DNA from 4 places in the Janthinobacterium amylolyticum genome. Region 3 is predicted to be linked to each of the others. Evidence: predicted binding sites of a transcription regulator. Region 3 holds the regulator's gene; each other region holds the start of a gene.
The links. Region 3 encodes LexA, which represses DNA repair genes until DNA is damaged. Its sites were predicted from a motif close to ACTGTATNNNNATACAGT; they were not measured.
Positions count from the first base shown of each region.

Region 1: the regulator LexA is predicted to act here: its motif matches at 2,774-2,791, upstream of ACQ4WR_RS27590 (LexA family protein).
Region 2: the regulator LexA is predicted to act here: its motif matches at 2,134-2,151, upstream of ACQ4WR_RS13250 (putative DNA modification/repair radical SAM protein).
Region 4: the regulator LexA is predicted to act here: its motif matches at 1,511-1,528, upstream of imuA (translesion DNA synthesis-associated protein ImuA).

Region 1 covers NZ_JBNYXL010000019.1:6,250-10,459, reverse strand. The annotation lists gene ACQ4WR_RS27600 (hypothetical protein) at 1-125, opposite strand, end outside; gene ACQ4WR_RS27595 (Y-family DNA polymerase) at 984-2,285, opposite strand; gene ACQ4WR_RS27590 (LexA family protein) at 2,287-2,709, opposite strand; gene ACQ4WR_RS27585 (SOS response-associated peptidase) at 2,832-3,515, opposite strand; gene ACQ4WR_RS27580 (hypothetical protein) at 3,711-4,210, shown strand, end outside.
Region 2 covers NZ_JBNYXL010000005.1:387,416-391,625, forward strand. The annotation lists gene ACQ4WR_RS13245 (UdgX family uracil-DNA binding protein) at 1-890, opposite strand, end outside; gene ACQ4WR_RS13250 (putative DNA modification/repair radical SAM protein) at 887-2,119, opposite strand; gene modA (molybdate ABC transporter substrate-binding protein) at 2,256-3,014, shown strand; gene modB (molybdate ABC transporter permease subunit) at 3,030-3,701, shown strand; gene ACQ4WR_RS13265 (sulfate/molybdate ABC transporter ATP-binding protein) at 3,719-4,210, shown strand, end outside.
Region 3 covers NZ_JBNYXL010000007.1:357,010-361,219, forward strand. The annotation lists gene ACQ4WR_RS17300 (cystathionine gamma-synthase family protein) at 29-1,270, shown strand; gene lexA (transcriptional repressor LexA) at 1,340-1,975, opposite strand; gene rpsF (30S ribosomal protein S6) at 2,251-2,649, shown strand; gene priB (primosomal replication protein N) at 2,670-2,969, shown strand; gene rpsR (30S ribosomal protein S18) at 2,995-3,285, shown strand; gene rplI (50S ribosomal protein L9) at 3,313-3,768, shown strand; gene ACQ4WR_RS17330 (replicative DNA helicase) at 3,904-4,210, shown strand, end outside.
Region 4 covers NZ_JBNYXL010000007.1:217,020-221,229, forward strand. The annotation lists gene ACQ4WR_RS16695 (GNAT family N-acetyltransferase) at 1-13, shown strand, start outside; gene ACQ4WR_RS16700 (putative Na+/H+ antiporter) at 77-1,342, opposite strand; gene imuA (translesion DNA synthesis-associated protein ImuA) at 1,549-2,259, shown strand; gene ACQ4WR_RS16710 (Y-family DNA polymerase) at 2,189-3,676, shown strand; gene ACQ4WR_RS16715 (glutathione binding-like protein) at 3,880-4,210, shown strand, end outside.

The sequences.
Region 1 (4,210 bases), on a different contig from region 3:
GCTTTCGCACCGTCAACCAGCGGCGGCGATGGCTGCACCATTTGAAACGGGATGCCAGGGGCAAAACCCAGGCCTTGGCTGAAAGCGTTATAAAAACCATTCTGCAAGTCGAGATACGTACTCATGTTCGATTTCTCCATAAAATGTTTAGAAAGAATCTGCACAAACCAGTTCGTCATCTTGTCGAATTACATGCTAAGGAATTGCTGCTCATCCCCCTGTCAGCCCCCATGCATTGGCCGTTGGCGCTCCTGTCTGCGGCGTAGGGGCGAACGAAGGCACCGTACGAGTAACTGTTCGGAAAAAACGTTGTTCAAGGGTTGGAAAAGCCGTGACTCCGCAATTCTAATAACACTTAAAATTGAAAGCCGTGCTTGGCTGTTTGGCTAACACGCAACTCAATATAGCACCTGAGTTTTTGTGCATACACACGCTTTGTCACGCAGCGAACATTTAATATTGATGTAAATCAACATCGCCGGTAGGGCAATTTTTCGCTGCCGACATGGAAATATTTCGGCGGCAGATCGCATCCAAATCGATACGTTACGGCACAGCGCAAGCAGGTCGTCCGTGCGGCCAGCAGACGTGATGCAGCGCTCCGCGCGCCGCTGGAAATGGCGGCCAGGAATACAGGCAGACACCGGTGAATTTCGCGGCAAGGCTGCTGACACGCAAAAAAATAGCCACTTGAAAAAGTGGCCATGATCGTTGCAATCTGTATGCGCGCTTGGTGCCCGGAGCCGGAATCCAATCACCCGCAATAATGCGACTTACAGCGCATCATGGGGACATTTCGGGGAGGCGCAGATTCGATTCCAATAAATCAAACGTGTTACATACACGCGAGGATACCCACTATACACGCCATCGAGAGAAGGTCGAATTTTCACCAAGCAAGATAGTAATCGCATTCCGGTTCGCCCGAAACATTCGGACATCATCTACCAAAAGTCAAACCAATCGAATCTATAGTCCGGACCTTACTGCGCCTTCACTTTCGGCAACTCCATCCAGTTCGTGGTGTACCGCGGCGTCCGGTTTTCCGACAACATAGCCCAGCGCCGTATTAGGCCGGCCGAGCCCAGGTGTACCGTATCGCGCCCGAACCGTTCATTCAGGGCATCAAGCGCCGCCATGGCGCGTACTGAACGCGCACGATCCGGGGCAGCATCAAACAAGACGCCTTGGCGCCGCGTGTCCGCCTGCAGATCCATCAGCATAATTCCAGCTTTCTTGTACTTGAAGCCCTCGCGGAAAATCATGGCCAGGCCGTGCAGCGCCGCTCCGGCCAGCACGCGGTTATCCGCGCTGGGCTCAACCAAGGGAATCGTAATGCCATTGCTGTACTGCTCGTCCTTTTCACGGAACCGATTCGTTTGCACGAAAACATGCACGGCACCGCACAGGGAGTGCTGGCCGCGTAGCTTCTCGCCGGCGCGCGCGGCGTAGGTGGATATCGATTCGCCCAGCTCGGCGCACGTCATGACCATTGTGCCGAAGGAGCGCGACGACACAATTTCCTTGCGCGGCGGTGCCACCTCTTCCAGCTCCAGGCAGGAAATTCCGCGCAGCTCATTACACGTGCGCTCGAGCACGACGCCGAAGTGGGCCCGCATGATGCTGGGTGGTGCGTCCTTCAAATCCTGCACCGTGTTGATTCCCATGGCGCGCAGCTTGGCGCTAATGCGCCGGCCGACACCCCACACCTCCCCGACGTCAATACGCTGCAGCAGCCAGGCGGTACGGGCCTCCGACATGGTCGTGAAGTCGGCAACGCTGTCGAACAGCGGGAACTTCTTTGCCACATGGTTGGCCAGCTTGGCCAAGGTTTTCGACTCGCCCACACCCACACATACGGGAAGGCCGGTCCACTGCGCCACCTTGGCGCGGATATCCTGCCCCATGGCTGCCGGCGAAGCCCACAGGCCGCCCAGGCCGTTCAGGCTGAGAAACGATTCATCGATCGAATAGACCTCGACATTAGGGCTATAGGTCCGCAGGATGGTCATGATGCGGTTGCTCATGTCCGCGTAGAGTGTGTAATTTGAGGAAAGCCCCACAATTCCGTGCTGGTGCGCCAGGTCGCGCATCTGGAACCAGGGTGCTCCCATCGCAACGCCCAAGGCCTTCACCTCGTTCGACCTGGCCACCGCACAGCCGTCGTTGTTAGATAGGACCACCACCGGGCGGTCGCGCAAACGGGGATTGAAAGCACGCTCACAGCTGACGTACATATTGTTGACGTCGACAAGCGCAAAAATCTGCTTAGTCGGGTCGCCCATTTCAGACCCGCAGCTTGCGCACGACGCCGGTCACCACGCCCCAGATCTGCAGCTCGCTACCTTCAGCCAGGCAGATCGACTTGTATGCAGGGTTGTCTGGACGCAGTTCTACCCTGCCCCGCTGGCAATACAGGCGCTTGAGAGTGTATTCGGCATCGATGACGGCAATAACAATATGGCCGTGCAATGGCGCGACGGAGCGGTCGACCACTACCTTGTCGCCGTCCAGTATGCCGGCATCGCGCATCGAGTCGCCCTCGACCGTGAAAAAGAACGAGGCGGCCTTGTGCTGCACCAGCAGCGCATTCAGGTCCAGGCCGTCCTCTGTATAGTCGGCGGCCGGCGACGGGAACCCGGCTGATATGCGGTGCGAAATCTCCGGCCGCGCACTGGGGATCGGGTACTGCGCAAGCGGCGAAGGCACCTGCGACACGCCGGGCTGGCTAGATTGAAGTATTAATAATGTTGCATTCATGGCTGGCCAATATACTGTGTTTTTATACAGTATATCGACCGAAGCAAGAAACAGGAAGGATAAAATTGTTTCTAGAAAAGTGAGTCGGGCGGCGCCGAGTCAGCCTTCGCGGTCGGTTTCGCTCTTGTCCGAGGTGGCAACGGGTCGGGCTGCGCGACAAGCAGCTCCGCTGGATACTGCCGATAAACATCCTCTTCGGACACCAGCGAGCCGTTCAGCCAGCCCTGATATTGGTCCGGGTCCAGGATCATCACCATGCGTTTTTCGTCGTCCGGCTTGTGAAAGCGCTTCATCAGCGGATGCCCGTCGGCATTGATCGTCAGCATTGAAAACGAGAGCAGCTGGTTGGCCGGCCGATATTCCCAGATGCCGGCAATGGCCACCGGGCCACCGTCGGCGCGCTCGATACGCCAACGCACGGGTTTGCCGGTTTCGTAATTGGGCTCGAAAAAATTGGCGGCCGGGATGATGCAGAACTGCTTGCGCTTCCAGGCGCTGCGGAAGGATGGTTTGCTGGCCACTGTCTCGGTGCGCGCGTTGTAAGTCTGATGGGCCAGCTTGTGGTCTGCCCAATGCGGCACCATGCCGAACATGGCGGGAGCGATTTCCAGCTCGCCGGGCGCGTCATAGGAGCCGCGAAGGATGGGCGCCATGTAGCCGGGCCATGCTTCGGGCGGCAAGTCGAGCAGCGGGTATCCCGTCCGAAAGCTTTCTTCGATCTGCTCTTTACGGCTTGGGGTGTAGTCAGCGCACATTTGACCTCCAAATTTCGATGGATGGGCACAAAAACTACAGGCAAGGAGGTCGTTTAAATTTTTGTCGAACCTCTTGCAATCTCAACACTGGCGTGGCAAAAACAGTGATCCTTGCTCAAAAATGTTAAGATTTGCAAGCACTTTCTACGAATACGCGTAGAATACTTCAAGAACCTAAGCAAATATAGTACAAAAATGACACTCAAACCGCAGACCACTTGCAACGAAATACTTGAAATGATTCTTGCATCTGTGGATGAAGGTAAATTTCTTGACCATACTTCACAAGTAGCCTTAGATATCTTCGCTGAAATTGACAAGCTCGATAGCTCAGATCGAGACAAAGGGCTAGAGTTGCGGGCAATATTGCTTCACCTTTGTGGGGACCTGGATAGCGCGCTTGATGCGCTAGATCAACGCACTCACAAAAACTTAACCAAGAACTTAAATCTTTTGGCAAACTATAGTCGATGTGCAGCGGCGCAAGAAATTTACGCGCAGCTGGGAGACCCCCGAAACGGGATGTTTTGGGCACACACAGAGTTTGCGCAACCTATTGGCGCGTTTCGTAAGGTCGCGAGCTTTGCTCGCGAGGCTGAACGTATGCACCTCGTCAGTGGGAGCACCGATGCTGCCTCCTTAACTTTAGAGGAGATATTCATGATCGACGACGTGCTTAACGAACTAGGCATTTC
Region 2 (4,210 bases), on a different contig from region 3:
GCGTGCTGCCACAGTGCGCAGCGGCGGCACTGGTCCAGGGTGGTGGGCAGGTCGCGCACGGGCTGGGCACGTTCGGCGGCTATCGGGATCATGGCCGCGCCGCTGCGCTGGCCCACGCTGGCCGTCTGGCCCGTGCGGCGCTCGCCGTTGGCGGCGCTGCTCAGCATGGCGGGCACGATGGCGCCTTCCGGCAAATTTTTCCAGAAGCGCGAGGGGATATGGCTGTGCAGCAAGTCGGCATTCACGCGTGCGGGGTTGAAAATGCTGCGGTAGTAGGTCAGCCAAAGGGCTTCGCCCGCGTCGTCGATATCGGCCGCGCCGCTCATCAGGGCCGGTCCCGCATGCAAGGCGCTGCCGTCCCACAGCATGCTGGCGGCGGGCGTGGCGATCATCCAGCTGGTCGATCCCATGCGGCGCGCGAAGTGGCGCGCCACTTGCGGCAGTACCTCGTGCACGGGTTCGAACCAGGCGACAAAGCGGGGCGCGCCCGCGCTTTCCGCCCGCTCGCGAAAGCGCACATACGCATGCATGTCGTGCTCCTCGCGGTGCACGGCCTTGACCATGGCGTGCAGGCGCGCGCCATCCGCGTCTGCAGGCGAGATCACGTCGTGCTGGCCCTGCTGCCAGCGCCAGAGCACCTGGTACAAAAAGGCCCAGCGGTCAGCCACGTTGAAACAGGCGGCCGTCTGCAGCAGCTCCACCAGCTGGCGCGGCAGGCGCAACTGGGGAGCGTTCGCATCCGTTGCCTCTGGCGCGGCGGAAAACAGGTCGCCTTCGCCGGGGCGCGACTGCCATTGCACGTGCGCCGGCGGCACCCGGAGCGCGATCAGCTCGCGCGCGGCCGCGCGCCACTCGTCGAAGCACTGCGCCAGCCGCACCATCGCGCTCATGCGGCCTGCAGCTCCGGCCACAGGTTCATCTGTTGTGGCGCTTCGGCCATGGCGCGGCGCAGCTGTTCCGAAGTGGTGGTGTCGCGCGCCGGAAAGTAATCGGCCGTGATGATGAAGGGGGCGATTTTCTTCATGCTGCAGCGCAGGCGCGACAAATCGGCGTAGCGCACCTGCCGCAGGCGGCGCAGGTCGATGATGCGCTGGGCATTGCGCAGGCCGATGCCGGGCACGCGGGCGATCATGTGCTGCGCGGCGCGGTTCAAGTCCAGCGGAAAGTGTTCGCGGTGCGCCAGCGCCCACGCCAATTTCGGGTCGATATCGAGCGCCAGGTTGCCGCCCGTGGCGGGCAGCAATTCGCTGGCCTGGAAACCATAGCTGCGCAGCAAAAAGTCGGCTTGATATAAACGGTGTTCGCGCAGCATGGGTGGCGGCGCCAGCGGCACGCTTTTCGGGCTGTCGGGAATCGGGCTGAAGGCCGAGTAGTACACGCGCTTGAGCTTGTAGCTGCCGTACAGGGTTTCGGCCGTGGAGAGAATCTGCTGGTCGTCGCTGGCGTCGGCGCCGACGATCATCTGCGTGCTTTGCCCGGCCGGCGCGAAGCGCGGCGACTTTGGCTCCTCGGCCTTTTCATCGAGCTTGCGGCGGATGGAACCCATCGCCAGCTTGATCGTATGCACGCTTTTTTCCGGCGCCAGCTTTTGCACGCTGTCTTGTGTCGGCAATTCGATGTTGACGCTGAGCCGGTCGGCATAGCGGCCCGCCTGGGCGATCAGCGCGGGATCGGCGTCAGGGATGGTTTTCAAATGGATGTAGCCGCGGAACTGATGCACCTCGCGCAATTCGCGCGCCACCTGCACCAGTTGTTCCATCGTGTAGTCGGCCGACTGGATGATGCCGGAACTGAGGAACAGGCCGTCGATGTAATTGCGCAGGTAAAAGTCGGCCGTCAGTTTCACCACTTCGGCCACCGTAAAGCGCGCGCGCGGCACGTTCGACGTGCGGCGGTTGACGCAGTACTGGCAATCGTACAGGCAGTAATTCGTCAGCAGGATCTTGAGCAGCGAGACGCAGCGTCCGTCCGGCGTATAGCTGTGGCAAATGCCCATGCCCGAGGTGGCGCCAAAGCCCTCCTTGCCGATGGAATCGCGCCTGGGCGCGCCGCTGCTGGCGCAGGAAGCGTCGTACTTGGCCGCATCGGCCAGGATTTCCAGCTTGTCCGTCAATTCCATGGCTGCCTCGATATACTGTGTTTATATACAGTATATCAGGAAATTGGCATGGCACAGCCTTGACTTGCTGCATGGCAGAACGTTATATATCGGTGTATATTACGGGCCTGGTTCTCTTCTCATTAAGGATACGATCATGCGCCTCACCTCCCTCGCCAAACTGCTCGGCGCCGCCCTCTTTGCCACCGCCGCCTCGTCCGCCCTTGCCGGCGAAGTGGTGGTGTCGGCCGCGGCCAGCCTGACGAATGCGTTCAAGGATGCGGCGCACGGGTATGAGGCGCAGTATCCGGGCAGCAAGGTGTCCTTGAACTTCGCCGCCTCGGGCGTGCTGCTGCAGCAGATCGTCAAGGGCGCGCCTGTCGACGTGTTTGCCTCGGCCGACCAGGAAACCATGGATGCGGCGCAAAAGCAGGGCCTGGTGCTGCCGGCCGACCGCCAGGACTTCGTCAGCAACAGCCTGGTGCTGATCGTGCCGCACGACAGCAAGCTGGGCATCAAGAGCCTGACGGACCTGACGCAGAAGGGCGTGACGCGCGTGGCCATCGCCAACCCGGCCAGCGTGCCCGTCGGCCGCTACTCCGAAGGCGCATTGAAAAAGGCCAAGCTGTGGGATGCCGTGCAGCCGAAGGCTATCGGCACGCAGAACGTGCGCCAGTCGCTCGATTACGTGGCGCGCGGCGAAGTCGATGCGGGCTTTGTCTATGCCACCGATGCGGCCATCATGAAGGATAAAGTCAACGTGGTGCTGGAAGTGCCGCTGGACGCGCCCGTGCTGTACCCGATCGCCACCATCAAGGATAGCGGCAATGCGGCCGAAGCCAAGCGTTTCGTCAGCTATTTGCAGACGGCGCCGGCGCAAGCCATCCTCGCCAAGTACGGTTTTAAAAAGCCATAAAGCAAACGACTGCACATGGATATCGCCTGGACCGCGCTGGCCCTGTCGCTGAAAGTGGCGGCGTGGGCCACGGCGCTCAATTTGCTGCTCGGCATCGGCACGGGCTATCTGCTGGCGCGCACGCGCTTTCCCGGGCGCGAACTGCTCGACGCCCTCTTGACCCTGCCCATGGTGATGCCGCCTACCGTGCTTGGCTACTACCTGCTGGTCCTGCTGGGCCGGCGCGGCACCCTGGGTATCTGGCTGCAGGACAACTTCGGCATCAACCTGATTTTTACGTGGCAAGGCGCCGTGATCGCTTCCACGGTGGTGGCGTTTCCCCTCGTCTTCAAGCCGGCGCGCGCCGCCTTCGAAGCCGTCGATGGCCAGCTGGAACAGGCCGCCCGCGTGCTGGGCATCTCGGAAATGGCGATCTTTTTCCGCGTCACCTTGCCGCTGGCCTGGCGCGGCATCCTGGCCGGCGTGCTGCTGGGCTTTGTGCGCGCGCTGGGCGAGTTTGGCGCCACCCTGATGGTGGCCGGCAGCATTCCCGGCAAGACGCAGACTTTGTCCGTCGCCGTGTATGAAGCCGTGCAGGCGGGCCAGGACGACGTCGCCAACACCCTGGTGCTGATCACCTCCGTCGTCTGCATCGTCGTGCTGCTGTCGGCGGGCCGCCTGGCGCCCGGGCGCATCGCGCACAAATGACGGCCAGGATGACGCCCATGCAACTCGACCTCGACCTCCGCGCCACCTTGCGCTCCGGCAAGCGCCGCTTTGACTTGCAGGTGCAATGCAACTCCACCAGCCAGCGCATCGCCATGTATGGCCCGTCCGGCGCCGGCAAGAGCATGACCTTGAAAGCCATTGCCGGCCTCTTCACGCCGGACGCGGGCCATATCCGCCTGAACGGACGCACCCTGTTCGATTCGGCCGCCGGCATCAACCTGCCGCCGCAGCAGCGCAACGTGGCGTATCTGTTCCAGGACTACGCGCTGTTCCCGCACCTGACCGTGCGCCAGAACGTGGGTTTTGGCCTGGCAAGGGGCTGGTTCAATCCGCGCGCGCGCGAAAAATTGGCCAAGGTCGAGCATTGGCTCGACGCGTTTCACTTGCAGGAACTGGCGCACCAGTTCCCCGACGAGTTGTCCGGAGGCCAGCGCCAACGCGTGGCGCTGGCGAGGGCGTTGGTGGCCGAGCCGGCGGCCTTGCTGCTC
Region 3 (4,210 bases):
GGCAAGACGAGTATTTGGAACTTCCACCATGACTACCAAAAAAAACTACGGCTTCACCACCACCATCCTGCACAACGACCGCCGCAAGGGCATCGAGCACGGCTCCTTGCACAAGCCCGTGCACACTTCCGTTGCCTTTGGCTACGCCGATGCGCGCCAGCTTGCTTCCGTGTTCCAGGGCAAGGAGCCAGGCTTCCGCTATGGCCGCCAGGGTAACCCGACCGTTTCCGCGCTGGAAGACAAGGTCAACAAGATGGAAGACGGCGTGGCGACTTTGTGCTTCGCCACCGGCATGGGCGCCATCGGCGCCGTGGTGCAGTCGCTGTTGCGCGCGGGCGACCATGTCGTCTCGTCGGCGTTTTTGTTTGGCAACACCAACAGCCTGTGGCAAACGGTGACGGGGCAGGGCATCGGCGTGTCGTTCGTCGACGCCACCGAGGTGGCCAACGTGGCGGCCGCCATTACGCCGGCCACGCGCATCGTGTTTGTGGAAACCATCGCCAATCCCCGTACGCAGATCGCCGACCTGAAGAAAATCGGCGACCTGTGCCGTGAAAAAGGCATCCTCTACATCGTCGACAACACCATGACGACGCCGTATCTGTTCCGCCCGAAAGCCGTGGGTGCGGGCCTGGTGGTGAACGCCTTGACGAAATCCATCGGCGGCCACGGCAATGCGCTGGGCGGCAGCCTGACGGATACGGGCGTGTTCGACTGGACGCGGTACCCGAACATCTTTGAAAATTATAAAAAGGCGGCGCCGGCGCAGTGGGGCATCGCGCAAATCCGCGCCAAGGCCTTGCGCGATTTCGGCGCCTCGCTGGGTCCGGAAGCGGCGCACCATATTGCTGTCGGCGCGGAAACCATGGCCTTGCGCATGGACCGCACCTGCTCGAACGCCCTGGCGCTGGCGACCATGCTTGCCGCCGACCCACGAGTGGCTGCCGTGCATTACCCGGGCCTGGCGTCGCACCCGCAACATGCGCTGGCGACGGACCTGTTCCGCAGCTATGGTTCGCTGTTCAGCTTTGAGCTGAAGGATGGCATCGACTGCTTCGATTTCCTCAATCGGTTGAACCTGGCTATTCCCGCGAGCAACCTGGGCGACACGCGCACCCTGGTGATTCCTGTCGCCCACACGATCTTTTATGAGATGGGCGCCGAGCGCCGCGCCAGCATGGGCATTGCCGAGTCCTTGATTCGCGTGTCTGTCGGTATCGAAGATGAAGCAGACTTATTGGAAGATTTCAGCAACGCACTGGACGCATAAGCAGCCGCGCACCATGTAAAAAGGGCCGCGACAGTGATGCTGTCGCGGCCCTTTTTTACGTGCGGCAATTTAATGCCAGCTGCGCATCAAGCCTACCGCCAAACCTTCCAAAGCAAACTCGTCTTCCGGCGACACGGTGATCACCTTGAAGTCGGGGTTTTCCGGCAGCAGTTCGATGACGGAACCGGTTTTTTTGTAGCGCTTGACGGTGACTTCGTCGCCGATGCGGGCGACGACGATCTGGCCGTTCTTGGCGCTGTCGACCTTTTTCACGGCCAGCAAGTCGCCATCCATGATGCCGGCGTCGCGCATGGACCAGCCGCGCACCTTCAGCAGGAAGTCGGGCTTGGCCGAGAACAGGGCAGGGTCGACGTTGTAGCTCGCTTCCAGGTTTTCCTGCGCCAGGATGGGCGAGCCGGCCGCCACCCGGCCGATCAGCGGCAGCGACATCAGCAGCGCTGCCGGCACCTTCGATGGCAGGGTTTCTGCGGCAGCGCCGATCAGGCGGATGCCGCGCGAGGTGCCCGGCGAAATCTCGATGGCGCCCTTGCGGGCCAGGGCCTGCAAATGCTCTTCGGCCGCGTTGGCCGATTTGAAGCCCAATTCATTGGCGATCTCGGCACGGGTGGGAGGGAAACCCGTATTTTCAATCGCGTCCTTGATCAGGTTCAGGATTTGTTCTTGTCGTGCTGTCAGCTTGATCATGAGCGGTGGGTGCATACTAAAATGCTGTCTATATGAACAGTCTGTATTTTTGTACAGTATCGTCCACTATGCAAGGGGATTTCCGTATTTTGGGCGGATTTCGCAAGAAATACTTGTGCACCGATGAAAAGCGGCGCGGCGCGCGGACTTTTCGGGTGCAGGTGGAAGGAATGATTGAAACGTTTGCAAAAGGCGGTTATAATCTTCGGCTGACCTTCCCACACCCGTCTTGACGCCGGGGTGGGCGATTATCAATCCGACCTGAAGGAGTTTGCATGCGTCATTATGAAATAGTCTTTATCGTCCATCCGGACCAAAGCGAGCAAGTGCCCGCGATGATCGAACGCTACAAAGCCAGCGTAACCACCCGCGGCGGTTCGGTTCACCGCGTGGAAGATTGGGGCCGCCGTCAAATGGCTTACTCGATCCAAAAGCTGCCTAAAGCACACTACATCTGCCTGAACATCGAATGCGACAACGAGACCCTGGTCGAGTTGGAAACAGCATTCAAATTCAATGATGCCGTGTTGCGTCACCTGACCGTTAAAATGAAGAAAGCTGAAACAGCTCCTTCGCCGATGATGAAATCGGTACAACGCGAAGACGCGGCCAAAAGCCACCGCACCGAAGCACCAGCAGCCGCTCCAGCCGCTCCAGCCGCAGCAGCAGCTTAATTCTTGACCAGGATCGTGCGCTGAACCAGCTACAAGTAACCGCCATCATTGCCGAGCGCGAAATATTGCGCTATACCCCGGCAGGGCTGCCGATTGTGAATGCAGTATTGCAGCACAGTTCGCAGCAGATGGAAGCAGGGATTGCCCGTTTGACCGAGTTTGATGTTGCCGCGCTAGCCGCTGGCGAAATCTCAGGCCGGTTCAGTCAGGCAAACTTGGGTGGGGTGTATCAGTTCACGGGTTTCCTGGCCAGGAAGAGCCGCAACAGCAAGAGTTTGGTGTTTCACATCATTGATTTTAGTGCAGTCAATTCTGACTAGCGCATTTTAGATACAGGAGCCTGACATGGCATTCGGTAAAAAGTTCGACAAAAATAAGCTCAAGCTTAAAGAAAAACGCAAACAGCAAAACCCGTTGTTCAAACGCAAGAAGTTCTGCCGCTTCACCGCAGCTCACGTTGAGCAAGTCGACTACAAAGACGTCGACACGCTGAAAGACTTCGTCCAAGAAAACGGCAAGATCATGCCAGCACGCCTGACCGGTACCAAAGCGCACTACCAGCGCCAAGTTGACACCGCAATCAAGCGCGCTCGCTTCCTCGCGCTGCTGCCATACACCGATCTGCACCACGCTTAATCGGTCAGATATTCCTGGAGAAGAACTATGCAAATCATTCTGTTAGAAAAAGTTGTTAACGTCGGTAACCTCGGCGAAGTCGTCAAAGTCAAAGACGGTTACGCACGTAACTTCCTGATCCCGCAACGCCTGGCACGTCGTGCCACGGCAACCGCTGTGGCTGAATTCGAAGTCAAGCGCGCCGAACTGGAAAAAGCTGCTGCCGCCAAACTGGCCGCATCGCAAGCCCAGGGCGAAAAACTGAGCGGCCTGACCGTTCAAGTTGCTCAAAAAGCTGGTGTTGATGGCCGTCTGTTCGGTTCCGTCACCAACTTCGACATCGCTGAAGCGCTGACCAAGCAAGGTTTTGCTGTTGAAAAAGCACAAATCCGCATGCCTACCGGCCCGTTGAAGATCGTTGGCGAGCACAACGTTTCGGTTGCTCTGCACACCGACGTGGTCGTGGAAGTTGTTATCGCTGTCGTACCAGACGCGAACGCGTAATCGTCTGCGGGCCTGGCCCGCAAGCGCTGCCGCACTATGAAAAGCCGGGTTCGCCCGGCTTTTTTGTGGCCTTTTTTTCCGCGATTTTTCGCCCTTTTTTTTTGCCCTGACGCCGAAGCGGGTATAATTCGCGCCATGAACGCCCCCTCTGATCCGCAACTGGATTCCCTCCGTATTCCGCCGCATTCGATCGAAGCAGAACAATCCGTCATCGGTGGTCTGCTGCGCGACAATGCCGCGTATGACCGCATCGCCGACTTCATGCATGCGGAGGATTTCTATCGCTATGACCATCGCATCATCTTCGAGCAAATCGTCAAGATGGTTAACGCTTCCAAGCCAGCCGATGTCATTACTGTTTTTGAAACCCTGACCCAGCTCGGCAAGGCCGAGGATGTGGGCGGACTCGCTTACCTGAACGCCATGGCGCAAAACACGCCAT
Region 4 (4,210 bases), 140 kb from region 3:
TGACGGGAACTGAGGAGGGTAACTGAGGAAGGAAAATGAGGGGGCAGGGGCGGCCGCAGCCGCCCCGCGATGCGGTTTACAGGGCCAGGAAGGCCAGGCCCGCCACGGCGGTGGGCAGCAGGGCGCCCGCCAGCAGGCCGATGGCGCCGATCGATTCATCCTTGAAGCCGCGGCGCAGCAGGGACACGCCGGCAGGGTTCGGCGCATTGGCGATGACGGTCAGGCCGCCACCGGCCACGGCGCCAGCCATCAGCATGTATTTTGCTTCGTCCGTCATGCCGACGATCAGCGAGCCCAGGTAAGTCAGCGCCGCATTGTCGGTGATGGCCGTCAGGCCCAGGGCGCCGAAGAACAGGGCCAGCGGCTTCAGGCTGGAGACGATGGGCTGCAACCACCATTGCTGCATGCCGCCCAGCACCACCAGGCCGCCCAGGAAGAAGCCGACGAGCAAGCCTTCCTTCAGGATCAGCGGGCTTTGATAGCGCTCGTACGCCTGCACGAAACCGAGGAAGAACAGGAACAGGCCGATGAACAGCACGGGGTGGTGCGCCAGTGTCACCACGCCGGCCAGCACGATCATGTGCACGAGGCTGACGGCCAGCGGCACTTTCGGCGCTTCGACTTCACCGGCCTTTGGCTTGATGTCGGAGGTATTGCTGTGCAGATATTTGCGCAGCAATATGCTCACGCCCGTGGCGTTGACCAGCACGGCGATGGCGGCCTTCCAGCCGAAGTGGCTGGCCATGTAGGCGCTGTCCCAGTTCCAGGTGGTGGCCACCATCAGCACGGGCGGCGCCGCATACGAGGTCAGGGTGCCGCCGATGGAAACGTTGACGAACAGCACGCCCAGGGCGCCGTATTTCAGCCATTCAGGAATGCCCGGGCGGAAGATTTGCGGCGCCAGCATCAGCGCGGCCAGGGTCATGGCGGCCGGTTCCGTGATCAATGAGCCCGTCAGGGGCACGAGTGCCAGGCCCAGCCAGACGAGCGCCAGTTCCGTGCGCAGCGGCATCACGCGCGCCACGCCTTTGAGCAGGCGCTGCACGGCGTCGAGCACGGGGCGCGAGGCGGCCACCACCATGACGACAAAGACGAACAGCGGTTCCGTGTACTGGCGCGACTCGGCATACTCGATGGCCGCATCGCCGCCCGAGACGAAGGCCATGATGATGATCAAAATGAAAGCCCAGAAGCCGAACACGACTTCCACTTCGCCCAGCAAATGCAGCAGGCCCGCATGGCGGGGGTGGCGCCGCGACAATGTTTCAAAAGACTTGGCGGCGAAGGTGTGGATGAGCGCAAGGCCGAAGACGATGGCGCTGATGATTTGGATGGTGGTCAAATGCGTTTCCTTATGGACGGAGAAAGCCGCCCGGTACATTGCCGAGCGGTAAGGAGAGTGCTTATGGTACAGCAATCGATGCCGGAAACGGGGTTTTTCGGACATGCCGGAACGGCCCCCGGGCAGATGATATACAGATAAGCCTTGCCAAAAGCGGGTCTGGATAGTACTGTATATGCATACAGTATTCATCTCTCTATTCAATCATGCAACATTCCCAATTGATGGCGTCGCCGGAAGCCTTGCACCCGTCTTTATGGCGCGCATCGCAGCTGGGGCAGGGCGCCACGCGCTGCCTGGACACGGGCTTTGCCACGCTGTCGGCACAGTTGCCTGGCGGCGGCTGGCCCAGTGGCAGCCTGATCGATTTACTGGTGCAGCAGCCGGGCAGCGGCGAATTGCGCCTGCTGGCGCCCGCGCTGGCGCAATTGACGGGACAGTCCATCGTGCTGTTGCAGCCGCCCCATCCGCCGCAGGCGCTGGCCCTGGCCGCGCAAGGGCTGGCGCCGTCGCAACTGCTGTGGCTTAAAAGCGCCAGCAGCAAGGATGCCTTGTGGGCGGCGGAAAATATCTTGCGCAGCGGCAGTTGCGGCGCCTTGCTGTTCTGGCAATCGCAAGTGCGCGCCGACAGCCTGCGCCGCCTGCACCTGGCGGCACAAGGCGGCAATACCCTGTTCTGCATGCTGCGTCCCTTGCACGGCGCGCAGGATGCCTCGCCGGCGCCTTTGCGCCTGTCCGTGCGCCCGGCCGCCGGCGGCATCGAGATCGGCTTCATCAAGCGCCGGGGACCGCAGCGCGATGCGCCGTTGTTCCTGCCCCTGCAACCTCCTTCTTTACTGCGACGCCATGCGACTCTGGATCGGCCTGTGCCTGCCCCGGCTCCCGCTCGAAGTGTTTTGCCCGCGCTGGTCGGCTGACCAGCTGGGCGTGGTACTGGAGCAGGAGCAAGTGATGGCCCTGTCGCCGCTGGCGCGGGAGGCCGGCATCAAGCCGGGCATGCGGCGTGCCGGCGCCCTGATGCTGGCGCCGCAGGCGCGCCTGCACGAACGCTCGCCCGAGCTGGAAGCGCAAGCGCTGCAGGCGGTGGCGCTGGCGCTGCTGCAATATTCGCCACTGGTGGCGCAGGGCGAGGAAGCGACCCTGCTGGTGGACGCAGGTGCCAGCCTGCGCCTGTTCGGTGGCGTGCGCGCCCTGTGCCGCAGCATCGCGGCCAGCTTGCGTGCGCTCGGCTACACGGGCGCGTTGTCGTGCGCCCCCACGGCGCGCGGCGCCTGGCTGCTGGCGCGCGCTCCTACGCGCCGGGGCCGGGTACTCGGCATGGACAGCCTGGCGCGCCGCCTCGACGCTTTGCCGTGCGCCCTGCTGCCGCCCGCGCGCCCCTACCTGGACTGGTTCGAGGGTATCGGCTGCCGCACCCTGGGGCAGCTGCGCCACTTGCCCCGGCCCGGCTTGCAGCGCCGCTGCGGCGCGGCCCTGCTGGACATGCTCGACGATGCGCATGGCCACAGCACGGAACTGTTCGTCTGGCTCGAAGCGCCGCCCACGTTCCGCGCCAGCCTGGAATTGTTCGACCGCGTGGAACACGCCGACGCGCTGCTGTTTGGCGCGCGCCGCCTGCTGCAGCAAATGACGGGCTGGCTGTGCGCGCGGCAATTCGCCGTCGAGCGCATCCAGCTGCTGCTGGCCCACGGGCGGGGCCGGGTGGCGCGTCCGCCCACCGTCATCGACCTGGCGCTGGGCGAGGCCGTCTGGCGCGACGAGCACCTGGTGCGCCTGCTCAAGGAGCGCCTGGCGCAGCTGGTGCTGGACGCGCCCGTGATCGGCCTGAGCCTGGAAGCGCTGCAAGTGCAGCCGATGGCGCCGCCCAGCGACAGCCTGTTTCCCGAACCGGGCGGCACGCCGCAGGAGCGCCAGCGTTTGATGGAATTGCTGGTGGCGCGCCTGGGCAGCGAGAATGTCTTGCAGGCGGCGCCGCGCGCCGATTACCGTCCCGAGGCGGCCAACCAGTGGCTGCCGCTGCCCACCAGGCCGGCAGGAAAAAGCGCGGCGCCGGACTTGCCGCCCGGCTTGCCCGGCATGCCCCGTCCCGGCTGGCTGCTGGCGCAGCCGGTGGCCCTGCTGATGCGCGAGCACCGGCCCTTCTATGGCTCCCCCTTGAAAATGGTGTCTGTTGCCGAGCGCATCGAGGCGGGCTGGTGGGGCCAGTCGCAGGCGCGTGATTATTTTATTGCCGAAGGGCTCGACCACGCCCATTACTGGGTCTACCGCGAACGCATCGCCGGCAGCGGCGAAGACGCGGCGCCGCGCTGGTTCCTGCATGGCTTGTTTGGCTGAGGGCCGGCCGTGGCAAGCCGGCACAAGCGGGCCGGCACAAGCTGCCTGGCGCAGGCAAGTTGGGACAGGCACGTTGGGACAGGCACGCCGGGGCCGGCCAGTTTCAGAGCTGCCCAGCAGAAGCGCCGAGGCTTGGCTATACTTGCCGGCATCGTTCCGCGCGCGGTATCCCGGCGCAGCGCCGTTCACCTGAAAGGATTTCCATGTCACAGCTTTCCGATTTCCCCATCACCCAGAAATGGCCTGCCCGGCATCCTGAACGCCTGCAGCTGTATTCGCTGCCCACGCCGAATGGCATCAAGGTTTCCATCCTGCTGGAAGAAACGGGCCTGGCGTACGAGCCGCACCTGGTCAGCTTCGAGCGCAACGACCAGACATCGCCCGAGTTCCTGTCCCTGAATCCGAACAACAAGATCCCCGCCATCCTCGACCCGGACGGTCCCGGCGGCCAGCCGCTGGCCCTGTTCGAGTCGGGCGCCATCCTGCTGTACCTGGCCGAGAAGACGGGCAAATTTATCCCGCAGGATGCGGCCC